Regions from separate parts of the Companilactobacillus farciminis KCTC 3681 genome, predicted to be linked through region 1. Evidence: riboswitches for the same ligand, from Rfam matches in the RefSeq annotation. Region 1 holds a riboswitch; the other holds the start of a gene.
What was found. Region 1 has a riboswitch for lysine ahead of lysA (diaminopimelate decarboxylase). Riboswitches for the same ligand answer to the same signal wherever they lie in the genome.
Positions count from the first base shown of each region.

Region 2: it holds a riboswitch for lysine, as region 1 does, so the genes downstream of both, LF20184_RS02645 (amino acid permease) here and lysA (diaminopimelate decarboxylase) in region 1, are expected to answer to the same signal.

Region 1 is NZ_CP017702.1:920,037-927,853, reverse strand. It holds gene dapB (4-hydroxy-tetrahydrodipicolinate reductase) at 26-799, opposite strand; gene dapA (4-hydroxy-tetrahydrodipicolinate synthase) at 809-1,678, opposite strand; gene LF20184_RS04445 (N-acetyldiaminopimelate deacetylase) at 1,679-2,836, opposite strand; gene dapD (2,3,4,5-tetrahydropyridine-2,6-dicarboxylate N-acetyltransferase) at 2,839-3,543, opposite strand; gene lysA (diaminopimelate decarboxylase) at 3,559-4,842, opposite strand; lysine riboswitch at 4,920-5,101, opposite strand; gene LF20184_RS04430 (aspartate kinase) at 5,246-6,604, shown strand; gene dapF (diaminopimelate epimerase) at 6,618-7,583, shown strand; tRNA gene LF20184_RS04420 (tRNA-Arg) at 7,776-7,817, opposite strand, start outside.
Region 2 is NZ_CP017702.1:557,151-564,967, reverse strand. It holds gene LF20184_RS02665 (hypothetical protein) at 279-509, opposite strand; tRNA gene LF20184_RS02660 (tRNA-Thr) at 576-648, opposite strand; tRNA gene LF20184_RS02655 (tRNA-Asn) at 725-797, opposite strand; gene serS (serine--tRNA ligase) at 862-2,151, opposite strand; gene LF20184_RS02645 (amino acid permease) at 2,521-3,969, opposite strand; lysine riboswitch at 4,143-4,322, opposite strand; gene LF20184_RS02640 (helix-turn-helix domain-containing protein) at 4,414-5,931, shown strand; gene LF20184_RS02635 (hypothetical protein) at 6,200-7,817, opposite strand, start outside.

The DNA of each region.
Region 1 (7,817 bases):
TTTTTGTAATTTTTTGAAATAATTTCTAAATAATTTGTTCGAGACCGATTACTAAGTGATCCAATTTCACCACTTCATTGATAGCTAACTTTACACCAGTCATAAATGATTGACGGTCAGTCGTACTTTGCGAGATAGTCAAAGTTTCGCCAACCCCACCGAAGATAACTTCTTCATCGGCAACAAAGCCTGGCAAACGTAAGGCATGAATCTTAGTCCCGTGATAATCGCCACCACGGGTCTGCAATGGATCCTCACTACTGTGTTGAACTTGGTCATGACCTCTTGCTTCATAGATTAATCTAGCAGTATTTAAAGCGGTTCCTGAAGGTGCATCGATTTTATCTTCATGATGCTTTTCAACGATTTCTGACTCTTCAAAATACTTGGCTGCCACTTGAGCAAATTTCATCATCAAGACAGCTGATAATCCAAAGTTAGAAGCAATAATACCACCAAGATGCTTTTGATCAGCTAACTTCTTTAATTCAGCAGTTTGTTCTTCACTCATTCCACTAGTTCCAATGACTGGACGTATATTGTGTTCAATAGCAAATTTCGTGTTATCAAAAACGGCACTCGGAATGGAAAAGTCGATCCAAATATCGGCATCCGTTTCAATATCAGTCAGTTTATTAAAAATTTTCACATTTTTATCAAGGCCATAACTCTCAGGATTTAAATCGGTCTCAATGGGGTTGAACCCAGCAACTAATTGTAAATTATCAGAATCTTCGACCATTTTGACAGCCTTTTGACCCATCGAGCCAGAAAAGCCGGAAATAATAACTTTTATCATAAAAAACTCCTAAAGATCTAAAATTTTAAATAACTTAGTTTGTTCTGCTTCATTCAAAGCTAAGATTGGCAAACGACAGCCACCAACTTGATAACCAACGTGATTCAAAGCTGCCTTAACCGGTGAAGGTGAAGGATACATGAACAAGGCAGCCATCTTAGGTGTCAATTGACGTTGGATCTTGCCAGCAATTTGATAGTTGCCTTCTTCCAAAGCTTGATACATCTCGCTCATTTCTGTTCCATAAAGATGTGAAGCAACTGACACAACACCATTAGCACCGACAACTTTAGCAAAGAGTGCTTGAGCGTCCTCACCACTATAAACGTTAAAATCCTTTGGTGCATGTTCAACGATATATTCTAAGTCTTCCATCGTATTGCATTGCTTTACACCTTGAATGTTAGGATTCTTGGCCAATTCAACAACAGTTTCTTTTTCCATCAAAACACCGGTTCGACCAGGAATGTTATAGATCATAATTGGCAAAGGCGAATTCTTGGCAATCGTTTCAAAGTGAGCTTTCATCCCACGTTGATTAGGTTTGTTATAGTAAGGCACTACAACTAAGGCCATATCGATTCCCTTGATCTGACTGATTTTCTTAATAAAATCAATCGTCTGAGCAGTATTGTTACTACCGGCACCAGCAATGATAGGAACACGACCGTCAACAATTTCAACAAACTTTTGATAAAGCTCCAACTTTTCATCTTCAGTCAAAGTTGGCGTTTCACCAGTCGTGCCACCAACGACAAAGCCTTTACTGCCTGTAGCTAGTAGATGTTCAGTCAATTTTTTCAAGGCTGAAAAATCAATCTTTTCATTATCATCAAACGGCGTAATTATCGCTGTCATTAAATCAACATTTTCAAACATCTAATCTTCCTCCAAATCCATACGATAATTTAAGAAACCGACCATCGCATCAATCCCCTTTTTGATTGCAGCTTCATGTGGCAAGAAATCCGCTGAATGAAGTGCACCTTTACTATCGACACCGAGCCAAAACATTGTTCCAGGAATCTTGTTGATCAAGTAGCCAAAATCTTCACCAGTCATTTTGGGCTCAGTTTCTTCAAAATCAATTTGAGAATTATTCTTCATATAATTAATAAAACGTTTCGTCAAAGCAGGATTATTTTCGACTGGATAATATCCACCTTGATTGTATTCCACTGAAATTTCACAATTAAACGACTTCTCTAAACCTTCAGCAATTTCTCTGATACGTTGACGGATAAACTCAATCATGTCTTGAGTCAAACCTCTGATCGTACCTTCTAAACGAGCTGAACCGGCGATAACGTTACGAATCACGCCAGCTTCCATCTTGCCAAAAGTAATCACGCCACATTTTACTGGGTCGATACTCCGAGAAATCACTGTTTGCACTTGTTGGATAAAATTGGCTGCAATTACAACAGCATCATTAGCCAAGTGCGGATAAGCAGCATGACCACTCTTACCTTTGATAGTGACGTTTACTTCAGTCGTTCCAGCAAATAAAGTACCATTGCGACAACCTATCACACCAGTTTTTAGTTGGGCATTGTCATGAAGACCATAAAATTCATCAACGTGAAAATCTCCAGTAAATGCTCCTAAATCATAAGCAACCTTGCCGCCACTATCGGCTTCTTCAGCTGGTTGAAAAAAGAAAACCAAATTATCAAGTGGTTGATGCTCACTGAAATAATTTAAGATTCCTAATCCAACTGTCATATGAATGTCGTGACCACAAGCATGCATCACGCCTGGATTTTTTGAAGCATAGTCCAAACCATTTTCTTCAGTTACTGGCAAAGCGTCCATATCGCAACGATAACCAAGATTGCGCTTAGGATTTGATCCTTTGACTAACACCAACAGAGCAGTTGGTAGTTCTGGTAGCTCTTTAATTTCCAAATTAGTCTTGTCAAATTGCTTTATCACTTCGAGAAGATAGGCATGTGTTTTCACTTCTTGCATCGATAGCTCGGGAATAGTATGCAAATGTCTTCTTATTTGAATTAATTGCTCCTCTGTCAAAGCCATAATTATAACTTCCTTAAAGTACTCTCAATTTTAGTTTTATCAGTTGTTTTTTGATCTTTAACTTTGAGAACTTTAGCAGGAACTCCGGCTACAACTTCATTTTCAGCAACATCTTTAGTTACGATAGCACCAGCACCGACGACCGCATTGTCACCAACTTGAACACCTTCTAGAACGACTGCATTAGCGCCGACAATAACGTTATCACCAATTCTTACTGGTTGAGCAGAAGCAGGTTCAACGACACCAGCCAAAACAGCATTAGCACCGATGTGAGAATTCTTACCGACAATGGCACGACCGCCAAGGACAGCTCCCATATCGATCATGCTCTTGTCGCCAATTTCTGCACCGATATTAATAACTGCGCCCATCATGATCACGGCATTTTCACCGATTGAAACTTGATCACGAATGATAGCGCCGGGTTCGATTCGAGCATTGATGTGTTTGATATCTAGCATTGGTACGGCTGAATTTTGAGCGGCTGTTTCAACATAAATATCAGTAAAATCATTATCTTTTAAAATTGGTTCAATTGCTTTGTAGTCTCCGATTAAAATTGCTAAATCATTACTCTTAAAAACTTTGACATCTGAAGGAAAATTCACATTTGAAACATCCCCTTGAACATAAACTTTAACAGGGGTAATTTTCTTAGAGTTTCCTATATAATTAATAATTTCTTCTGCACTCATTTTTTTCATAAATCTTTCCTCCAATTAATAATCCAAATCTAAACTAGTTAAATCTTGATAAGTTTCTCTTTTAACGACTAACTTATCTTGACCATCTTCAACGAAAACTACTGCAGGTCTAGGATTGCGATTGTAATTCATTGCCATCGAATATCCGTAAGCACCTGTATCTAACATTGCCAAGATATCGCCCGGCTTTGTTTTTGGCAATTGTTGTTGATCAATCAAGATATCACCTGATTCACAATACTTTCCAGCTATGTGAACCGTTTGTTCATTTGGTTGATCCATCTTATTAGCGATAACAGCTTCATATTTAGCTTGATACAAGGCTGGTCTGATATTGTCGCCCATGCCACCGTCAACTGATAAATAAGAAGTTAGATTAGGAATATCTTTTCTTGAACCAACGGTATAAAGTGTATAACCTGCAGGTCCAACGATTGAACGACCAGGTTCGATCCAAATTTCTGGAACTTCGTTGTTTGTTTTCTTCAATTCATCAGCAATTTGTCCAATGAATTCGTCAGCAGTGATTGGATCATCATCTTCGTTATAGCTAATTCCAAAGCCACCGCCAAGATTGATAACTTTAGGCCAATAATTAAATTCAGCTTGGAATTTCTTGGCAATTTCCATCATCTTCTTAGCTAACATGACGAAACCTTGTGTTCCAAAGATTTGAGAACCAATGTGAGCGTGGATACCAGTAAGTTCCATATTCTCATCATCCAAAACTGATTTCATAGCCTTATCTGCTTGACCAGATTCAACATCGAAACCAAATTTGCTATCAGTTTGACCGGTTTGATCATATTTATGCGTGTGTGCGGAAATTCCTGGTGTCAAACGCAACATTACTTTAGTCGTAGCTTTTTCTTGTTTTAAAATCTGTGATAACAAGTCGATTTCGTGGAAATTATCCAACATGATCACACCGACATGTTCTTTGACTGCCATCAACAATTCATCGTAAGACTTGTTGTTGCCATGGAAACTAATTTTTTCACTTGGAAAGCCAGCACTTAATGCGGTATACAATTCACCACCAGAAACAACGTCGATATGAACATCTTCTTGTTTCATTACTTGGTAGATAGCTTTAACAGCAAAAGCCTTACTAGCATAACTAATTTGATATTTTAAATTATTCTTTTCAAACGCGGATTTAAATTTTCTTATTTGGCTACGGACTTGAGAAATATCAAAAACATAAAGCGGAGTTCCATATTTTTTTGCTAACTCGACACTATCAACGCCACCAATCATCAAATGGCCATTTTCACTCTTTAAATCATCTATTATCATAATCACTGCTCCTTTTACCAAATAAAAAAGATCTCCTTGCTTAATAACAAAGAGATCCATAAATAATCTGCATCAATTTTGTCATAAGCTCAACGTGACCGACTATTTGATCACGACAGTTCGTATCATCTTCTAATACGCCCCAGCTCGCTAAATCCTGTAAAATTTAGTGCTTCGGCAACTTCCCCTTTCAATAAGTTCATAGCTCTTACAGAAGCTCCCTCATTTACTCATGTCGATTGCGACCTCTTTTGTTGGTATAAGATTATAACAACACTCATAATACGTCAAGTGATATTAAAAATATTCTCATATTTCTAATAATTAATATTTTTTTCTTGTCATAATGGGGAAAAATGATACACTCATCATTAAAAACTATTTAATTTTAGAGGTGTAAGTTATGAAGGTCGTTAAGTTTGGGGGCAGTTCCCTCGCAACCGGAGAACAATTTGAAAAGGTCATTAATATTATTAAAGATGACTCAGAACGAAAGGTGATCGTAACTTCAGCTCCCGGAAAACGATACCACGGCGATACTAAAGTTACTGATTTGTTAATCGAGTACGCTAATGAAGTTATCGAAAATGAAGATCATACTAATATTATCAAGGAGATTATCTCAAGATATCACGAAATAAGCGACTATTTTAAACTTGATGATTCCGTCATAAAACTTCTAAAAGATAAATTAATCAATTTGGCTAAAGAAAATTATTCGGATAATGAACATTTAATGGCAGCATTCAAAGCTCACGGTGAATTTCTCAATGCTATTCTTTTGAATGAAGTTTTGAATTCCCAAGGCATTAAATCAGTTTTCGTTGATCCTAAAAAGGCTGGCATTATCGTTCATGGACAACCAAACGATGCCGATATTTCACCAGATACTTATCGCAACTTAGAGAATTTTGATGTACCAGAAGACAGTCGCATAGTCTTCCCAGGATTCTTTGGATACAGTCAAGATGGCAGTATTTTTACCTTCTCTCGTGGTGGTTCTGATATCACTGGAGCAATGTTGAGTCGTGGATTGCACGCAGACTTGTACGAAAACTTTACTGATGTTGATGCGATTTACGTTGCTAATAATCACGTTGTCAAACATCCACAAGCAATCAAGAAGATGTCCTATCGAGAAATGCGAGAACTATCTTATGCGGGATTTTCAGTCTTCCAAGATGAAGCCATCATTCCAGCGGTCAAAGGACAAGTTCCAGTCAATGTTAAAAATACCAACAACCCTAGTGCTGAAGGGACTTTGATCGTTCCTGAACAATTTTTATTCAATCCTTCAAACGAAATCACTGGGATTGCTTGTTCCAAACGTTTTTCAGCCCTTTATATTCATCGCTATTTGTTGAATAAAGAAGTCGGCTTTACTTTGAAACTCTTGCAACTCTTTTATAAATACAATATTTCTTACGAACACATGCCTTCTGGTATTGATGATTTAACAGTTATTTTCGACCGTACCAAACTGGACAAAACTACTATCAGCAACCTTTGTCACGATGTCAAAGAAGTCTTGCAACCTGATTACCTGGAATGGATTGACGACTATGCTATCATCATGGTCGTTGGCGAAAGCATTGCTCACAACGTCAATACGATTGGCAAAATTATCGACTCACTAACTAACAACAATATCGCCATCCATATGATCAACCAAGGTGCATCACGAATCTCCATTATGCTAGGCGTTCAAGAATCGGATGCCGACGAAGCCGTCAGACAGATTTACAAAAAATTCTTCAATTAATGAGGTGAACAAGTTGGTAAAATTACTCAAAGTTCATGGTTCAGAAAACAAATTTTTCATCCTTGATCAAACTTTATTAGAAACTCCCCTACCCGATGACCAATTAAAAGCTCTAGCCATCAATTTATGCAAAAATACACTCGGTGGTGCAGATGGACTCTTAGTCGTCGACACTAGTGAAAATTGTCTCGGAAAGATGCGTGTCATCAATGCTGACGGTAGCGAAGCCAAAATGTGTGGTAACGGTCTAAGAACAGTCAGCCGTTATTTATCCGAAAAATATCAACTAGATGAATTCAAAGTCGAAACACTTGAAGCTCCCTTGTCCGTTTCAAAAGCCGATGACTTTTATAAAGGCGTTCCTGCTTTTAGCGTCGAAATTGCTCCTATCTCCTTTAACAACACGGACTTACCTTTCAGCTATCAACAAATGACTGAAATGATCGACCAAAAGGTTCCTGAATTTTTACTCGATCAAACATTTTCTGCTGTGGCTGTTCCTAATCCTCATCTAATCAGTTTCGTACCTGAAATCAATGAAGATGACTTAGGAACCCTAGGAAAGACTCTAAACTCCACTAATCTTTACTTCCCCGAAGGCGTCAACGTCAGTTTTGCTAAGATACTAGATACCAATGAGCTATTCGTGCAGACCTATGAACGTGGCGTTGGCTTTACAAATGCCTGTGGAACTGGTATGTCAGCTACTAGTTTGATTTTTGCCTTGCTTCACGCCAATGAATTCGATCCAACACAGGATATTTCAGTTTATAATCCTGGTGGCATGGTTAAAACTCACGTCAACCTAAATTCTATTAAGGAACTCAGCGAATTGCATTTAATTGGCAATGCTACCTTCACTCACGAAATTCAACTCAGTGAACAGGATCTACACAATAATGATTTAAGCAATTTGAAAGTAACTGAAACTGGTGAACAAAAAAACTATCAAGCCTTTGTTGATAGTATTTCTAAGTAACTATTTGGTTAGTGGAAATATTTTTAATATCAACAAATCAAAAACCTCTATTTGGAGTGATCATTCTCCAAATAGAGGCCTTTTTTGATCTTGAATTACTAGATAACGATAAGAAACGTTATCTAGTCGGTAATAATTTTTTTGATGCAAAAAAAGACTTATGAGATTAATCTCATAAGTCTTAATAAGTAGTGCGCCTAGTAGGAGTCGAACCTACAACCTTCTGATTCGTAG
Region 2 (7,817 bases), 360 kb from region 1:
TTGAGTCATTTTTCTTGAAAGATGGCTCTTTTTTTTGGAAAAATCTAATTAAAAAGCTCTCATAGAATGAGTTAACACAATTTCATTCTATAAGAGCTTTTTAGAATTTAGTAACGTGGTATACCAACAGAATACTAATCTATAGTCATTCATCAAAAAAATTATTCATCTTCATCATCTGTAAATTTCAAATTTATTTGTTGAGCACCTTTTTTGTGTTCTAAGACTTTTTTCACAGTATACTTGCTTTTTAAATTTCCTTCTTTACTGATGTATTGCTACGTTTGGAGTTCAACTTTCAATAAATCAGTAGATCCAAATTGTTGGAAATTCTTTTGAATTGATTTTATGAATTCGGAATCTTCAATATCGGCAAAAAATTTCGTTATACCATCAGAGAATTTCCACTTTTCACGTTTTAAATCCATGCTTATAATTTGAATAAATATAATCTTTATCGTGACATCTAAATACTCTATTTCATCCATTGATAGCCAATAACCTTTCATTAAGAAAAATAAAAAGGACACCGCTAAACGATGTCCTTCATGGGAGGTATTTCATAAAATTATCAATGCCGTGTGCAGGAGTCGAACCTGTGACCGCCGGTTTACGATACCGATGCTCTACCAACTGAGCTAACACGGCTTAAAAAAATACACCTAATTCCAATGAACTAGATGTAATATATTGAGACACCTAGGTATTTCCTAAGTATTTATAACTCCGGATGTCAGACTCGAACTGACGACACCCTGATTAACAGTCAGATGCTCTACCAACTGAGCTAATCCGGAATAATTCAATAGCTCTTTAACAGAACTATTAAATCTTATCAATTTATAAGCCTCAGGTCAATAACTATTTGGCATTTTCTTTAGTAATTTTTGTAACTCCACCCATATATGGCACTAAAACGTCTGGAATTGTTACAGAACCGTCTTCGTTTTGGTAGTTTTCCAAAATAGCGGCAACTGTACGACCAGCAGCAAGTCCTGAACCATTCAATGTGTGAGCTAGTTTTGTCTTACCATTTTCGTCACGATATCTGATGTGAGCACGACGAGCTTGGAAGTCTAGACAGTTTGAACAACTTGAAACTTCACGGTACTTGTCTTGAGCAGGCATCCAAACTTCAAGATCGTAAGTCTTAGCAGAACTGAAACTTGCATCCCCACTTGAAAGAACGATTACGTGATATGGAAGTCCTAGTTGTTTAAGGATATTTTCAGCATTGGCTGTCAATTTTTCTAGTTCATTGTACGATTCTTCAGGTTTTGAAACTTTAACCATTTCAACCTTGTTAAATTGGTGCATACGAATCAATCCACGAGTATCACGACCGGCAGAACCAGCTTCAGAACGGAAACAAGGTGTCAAAGCTGTAACGTACTTAGGCAAGTCTTTTTCATCCAAAATCTTGTCAGCAAAGTAGTTTGTCAAAGGAACTTCGGCTGTAGGGATCAAAGTCAATGGATTTTCATCAACCATAACCGTGTAGACATCTTCAGTAAACTTAGGGAATTGACTAGTACCAAACATGGCATTGTTGTTAACCAAGTATGGAGGGATTACTTCTGTATAGCCTTCTTTTTGGTGTTGGTCCAACATGAAGTTGTAAACAGCACGTTCAAGTCTAGCACCCATACCAATGTAGTAAACAAAACGTGAGCCAGAAACTTTAGTAGCTTGTTCAAAGTCTAAGATTCCTAGTTCTTCACCGATATCCCAGTGGTGTCTTGGTTTGAAGTTTTCCTTAGGAACGGCACCGACTTTTCTGATTTCAACGTTAGTACTTTCGTCAGGACCAACGGGAACAGAATCGTCAGGAATGTTAGGTAGACGAACTAAGATGTAGTTCATTTTGCCTTGTGTTTCTTCAAGATCAGCATCGATTTTCTTGATATCGGCACCAACTTGTTTCATAGCAGCGATTTCGTCACTAGCATCTTCTTTATTGCGTTTCTTGTTAGCAATTCCTTGAGAAACCTTATTTCTTTCTTCCTTCAAAGTTTCTGTCTTAACTAACAATTCACGACGTTTTTCATCGTATGAAAGCAATTCGTCGATTTCTTCACTAGTAACGCCGCGTGAAGCTAATTTATTTTTGATCCATTCAGGGTCTTTTCTGATTAGCTTAATGTCTAACATAAATTCATCCTCCATTATTTGTGAACTTGCACGATTAGCCTATGTAACTTGTTTCCTGCAGTATAGCGGAAACGAGCTACTCAAGGGCTAGCCGTCCTTGTTCCGCTCTCTAATATAAAAAAAGGTCGAAACATCCCAATAAAGGGACGAATCGACCATTCGCGGTACCACCCAGTTTCAGAGTATACAAATACCCTGCACTTTCAGATTTTATCGGATCAACCCGAACGGAATTACCCGTTGCCAGAATGCTGGAATAAAACCTTGACGATTTTCACCGACCATCGTCTCTCTGAAAGGTTTGTGAGTAGGCACTCTCTTAGCTTTATATTCATTGTTAATCATAATTTAAAATGTTCTAAATATCAACTAGTAATGACCACCATTTTTAGTAGCTTCAACATCGATATCTTCTAGCTTCAAGAACTTTGTCTTATGCTTGACCTTGTAATAGATCCAACATACGAACAAAATAATCAAACCACTGTAACTGATCAAGAGACGGCCAATATTGAAGTCAACCATTGAACGCACATCTTGACCAATAATAATGATGATACCTAGGATGATGGCTAAAATTGGACCAAATGGGAACCACTTAGCTTTGTACTTCAAGTCATCAAGTTTGTAGCCTTTGTACAAGTAAGCTTTTCTGAAACGATAATGAGAAAAGGCAATCCCAATCCAAGCGATAAATCCGGTCAAACCACTGGCAGCAACCAATAGTTCGTAGAATGAATCACCATACAAACTAGTGAATAAGGCTGCTCCACCAACTAAAGCAGTTAGTAGAAGTGAAAAGACTGGCACACCACGACCATTAGTTTTTTCAAAAACCCTTGGTGCCATATTATTTTTACTCATTGACCAAAGCATACGACTGGCAGCATATAGTCCTGAGTTAGCCGCAGAAATAACTGATGTCAAAATAACAGCATTCATAATTCCGGCAGCTAGTGGAATCCCAACTTTCTTGAAGACAATCGTAAAGGGACTGATAGCAATATCACCAGCGTCTGATCCCAAAAGATTTGGACTAGTATAAGGAATCAAAGCACCGATAATAGCAATAGACAAAATGTAGAACAAAAGAATTCTCCAGAAGACTTGTTTGATAGCCTTAGGAATACTCTTTTCAGGAGTTGCTGATTCACCCGCTGTGATACCGATCAACTCAGTACCTTGGAAGGAGAACCCGGCAACTACGAACACGCTTAGAATCGCTGGAACGCCTCCAACGAAAGGTGCTTTCTTATATGTATAATTTGTCAAGCCAACAAAGTTTTGATTTCCTAAAATTCCTAATATACTTAAGACGCCGACAATCAAGAAGATGATAACGGCGGTAACTTTGATTGATGACAACCAGTATTCAGTTTCACCAAATGAACCTACAGAGATAAAGTTGATTACCAATAGAACAATCATAAAAGTCAAACTGATTTTCCATGAGGTCCAGCTTGGGAACCAATATTTTACAACTAAAGAAATTGTGGATAAATCGACCGCTAGAGTAATCGCCCAGTTGAACCAATAATTCCAACCTAACGCAAAACCAAAAGCAGGATCGATGAATTTGGTAGCATATGTCGCAAATGAGCCGGAAACTGGCATGTAAGTTGCCATCTCTCCCAAACTAGTCATCAAGAAGTAAACCATAATACCAATAGCCACATAAGCTATCAAGGCACCTCCAGGACCAGCTGTTGAAATTGAGGAACCACTTGCCACAAACAAACCGGTTCCAATTGACCCACCAAGTGCGATCATCGACAAATGACGGGTCTTCAACGACCTATTCACATCATTATTTTCCATCTTTCATTCCCCTTTTTGGATATAAAAAAAATCCTTATTATCAGAGGAACTACCGACAATAAGGATTATAATTATCCCATTAATCAATAGCTCAACGAATTAGAGAGTGTCTTCGTTTGCCGGCAATATTGCGGAAACGAGTCGCGAATAGCAGGTCCCTGTGCTTTTGCCCAGAACCCGAATGCCATTCTCCACTCTCTAAAATCGACAGTCCACCACCTATTAAGCAGCAGCCCAATCAAATTACCAAGTAGGGATAATTGATTTCGGCAAACTTTCCTTTCATATCTTTTCAAAGTACCCTATCCATACTCCAAAATATTAATAATAAAGATTGCACCTCTATCTGATTACAAAACATTATAAATAAATGTTAAGATAGTAGCAAGTAGTGTTTCATTTATTATTAAAATATTTTAATTAAACGTTACCGGGGGAAGACAAATGTTGGAGCAAATTTTCTTAGTTAAGCAAGACGTAGAAAAATACCGCATGCTTACTGTAATAAAATCTTTACCTCCTCGTGAAGTAAACTTAAGTAACATTAGTAATCGACTGCAATTCACCTACCAAAAAACGTATAATATTTTTCAAGCATTATTGGAAGATCTAGCTGATGTCGCTCCCGATATTGACCCTACCGACACAAAAATCGAGTCAATCGACTTCAGAAAAGTTTCCATTGATACTTACCGACTATTTTTGGTAAAAAACTCAGTCGTTTTCCAAGCCTTCAATTATGGTTTGACTAATGCCAATCCGTCATTTGAAAGCTTTAGTGACGAACACTTTACGAGTAAGTCCACTTTAAATCGTAGAATGTCCAAATTCAGAGCCTTTCTCAAAAACTTTGGTCTCAAGATTTCCAACTCGACACTTGAAATCAAAGGTAATGAGAAAAACATCCGTTGGATGGCATACTACGTCTATTGGTATACATATCACGGGCAAGAATGGCCATTTAGTTTGATTCAAGAAAACTCAATCGACCAGATTATTGGTCGTACCGATATTACTTTCGACAACCCGATCGTACACTTCCAATTAAAATATTTTCTAGCAATTTCTCGGATTCGCTTGATCAAACGTCACTATATTGACGAATTGCCATATTACAGCGATGTCTTTGGTACCCAAAATCTGGGCGAAGATATTTTGACGCAAGAAGACTATCCAATCGTGCCAGTAACTGCTTTGGACAATGAAAACAAATTGGTCAACCTCTTCAGAAGAACTGCCTTCCAACCTAGTGATACCTCATTTGAGCAACCAATCAACGCTAACGCCAGAATCAATCCGAAGTTCTATGCGCTCGTTTATCACTTTATAGATTTCTTGAAGGAACATTATCACGATGATATGTCGCTCTACCACAATCAAAAGACTTTGAAACATATTATGACCTATGTAACGCGTGATATCGTCTTCTATTACATCATGGCGCCTTATTCTTTGATGCATCTGGATTCGATGTACCCTAATGAAGATAGCGAGAAGAACTTTACCGACTTGTACAAAGACGTCTACACATTCTTCTCTAACATCGATCAAAATGAGTTCCCCGGAATTTACAACGCTGCCGAGTTGATTTCTAAAGACTTATATCAAGTTTTGCCTAGTTATATCTCCACCATTCGTGCTGAAGATATTATCAAGGTCAAAGTCTTGATTGATCCTGGTAATCAAACCGCTGAAGTTGTTTTGAGAAATATCCGGACTTTGGACTTCGTGGAAATCGTTCCTAGCAATGTTTTCGATGATGTCGATGTATTGATTACTTCATTGGATGTGTTGCCTTTGGATATCGAACGCAAGAAGTATCCTGAGAACTTGAAGGTTATTCCTTGGGATATCTCTTCAACGCGTCCTGATTATATTTGGCTGTTGATTCAGTTGAACCAAGTTTATGTTAAGAAGATCAAGACTAAACAAGAGGAAGAAAAGAAGAAAAAGGCATTGTAGTGCTATACTGCCGTCGTCCGCAAAAGCCCTGTGATTGGCTGGAACGCTGCCGGCACTATTTTGAGCTTTTGCATGGCCCCAAAGACGCAAAATCTCAAAACTAGGCCTTTCACTAAGCGATAAATCGCTAAGTGAAAATTTGGCGGCTGAGCCATCACAGGGCTTTCGCTCCCGACTAGATAGTTCTTCTACTTCTTAATTACGTTAAAAATCAAAATAGCTCTATAAGGATGCAGTTTACAACATTCTTATAGAGCTATTATTTTGTCTAATTTGTAATTGAATTGACCAAGGTCCAATTTAGTGTTCCTTGATATTTACCTGCAGGAGAAATTTGATTCTGATCTGGTTCTAGTAACAGGCCAGTATCTTTAGTCCAAGTGGCTGATAAGTCGCTAACGGTTTTGTCTTGATACGAATTCAAGTCTTGAGCTATCAACTCATCTGAACTGGTCAACGGTTGGGTACTTGCTTGGCTCTTTTTATAAACCAAATTGCCATGGAAAGATTTGCCGTTTAGTGAGAATCCATTCGTGGCTACATCTAGTTTCCAAGGAGATCTAAGACTTGTTACAGTCAAATCAAAATCGCTTTTTCTATCGATATATTTCTTCATTGTTTGATAATTAATATCTTGAAAGTCTAAATCTTTTGAAACGTTCAATTTCAAAATTTTATCAGGGACTTTGTTGCCTTCAATTTTAAACTGAGGTGTACTCGTCGTTTCAATCGCATTGCTTCCTTTGAAAGTTGATGGGGCTGGTGAGACGGTTATTTCTTGGCCGGTTGAATTAGTGGCGGTTCCGTTCAAAACGATGTCAGCGCTCGTATATCCACTATTAGCGTTGATTGTTCCGAGGTCCTTAGTCAAAGTGTAATTCAAAGTACTATTGGTCATCCCTTTGGCGTCGGAAATCGTAATGGGACTACTACTATTGCCATTGGCATCTTTATAAGTGATAGTAGCCGTGCGGTAAGTAACGTCCGTTGGTAAATTCAAACTCGAGACGATGTCTTGCCAGTTTTCACGTGAGGTACTATCCCACTTCAAGTTGTAGTCAAAACTCAAATTATCGCCATTTTTGACAGTATTATCGGTTGAATCGTCAGTGATAGTTTTGTTCAAATCATTATCAGTCAATGAAGCAGTCGCTGTGGCAGTGGCTAGTGCGGGGATTGATTCGAAGACGGCTAGTTTACTGTAATTAGCCTCAGTATTGTTAGCACCCGTCAAGCCCCAGTAAACTTTTCCATCAGTTGGATTGCCAAAAGCACTCGGATCAACGGGAATAGTTTCTTTGACTTCATCGTAGTATTGCGTTTGGCCAGTATTAGTCGTCCCGTCAGGATACTTGTCGTTGTAATCGTAGCTGACAGTAGCGGGATTGCCATTTTCGGCTGGATTCCAAGTGAAAGTCAAATGATGCCAGTAAACCGGATTGCCATTTGGGTCGTTAGCATCAGTCAAGTGAGTTCTCGTCGGCGCCGCTTGATAGGTAGACAAAGCTTTACCTTTATTGGAAATACCAGTTAAATAAGCCCATTCACTTCCGTTAGCAATCGTAGTCATATTGGCTATCAATTTCGTGTCATCACCACGAATACTATCCAAATCCAGAGCTTTATAAGAAATCGGATTTCCCGGATAAGTCAGATTGATTAAACCGTAAGGACTGCCGGTATTTCCTAATACCAATGAGTGAATCGAGCCACCAAAATCTGTATTCAACAAGTTCAAATATCCAGGATAAGTCTTTGGTGGAGTGTCATTACCATTAGTAGTATCAAAGCCATTCAAGGTGTAGTAAATAGATTTTTTACCAGCAGTGTGGAGAAAATCTTTATAAGTTACCGCTGATTCAGCGATTTTAAGCGGATCTTGCAAT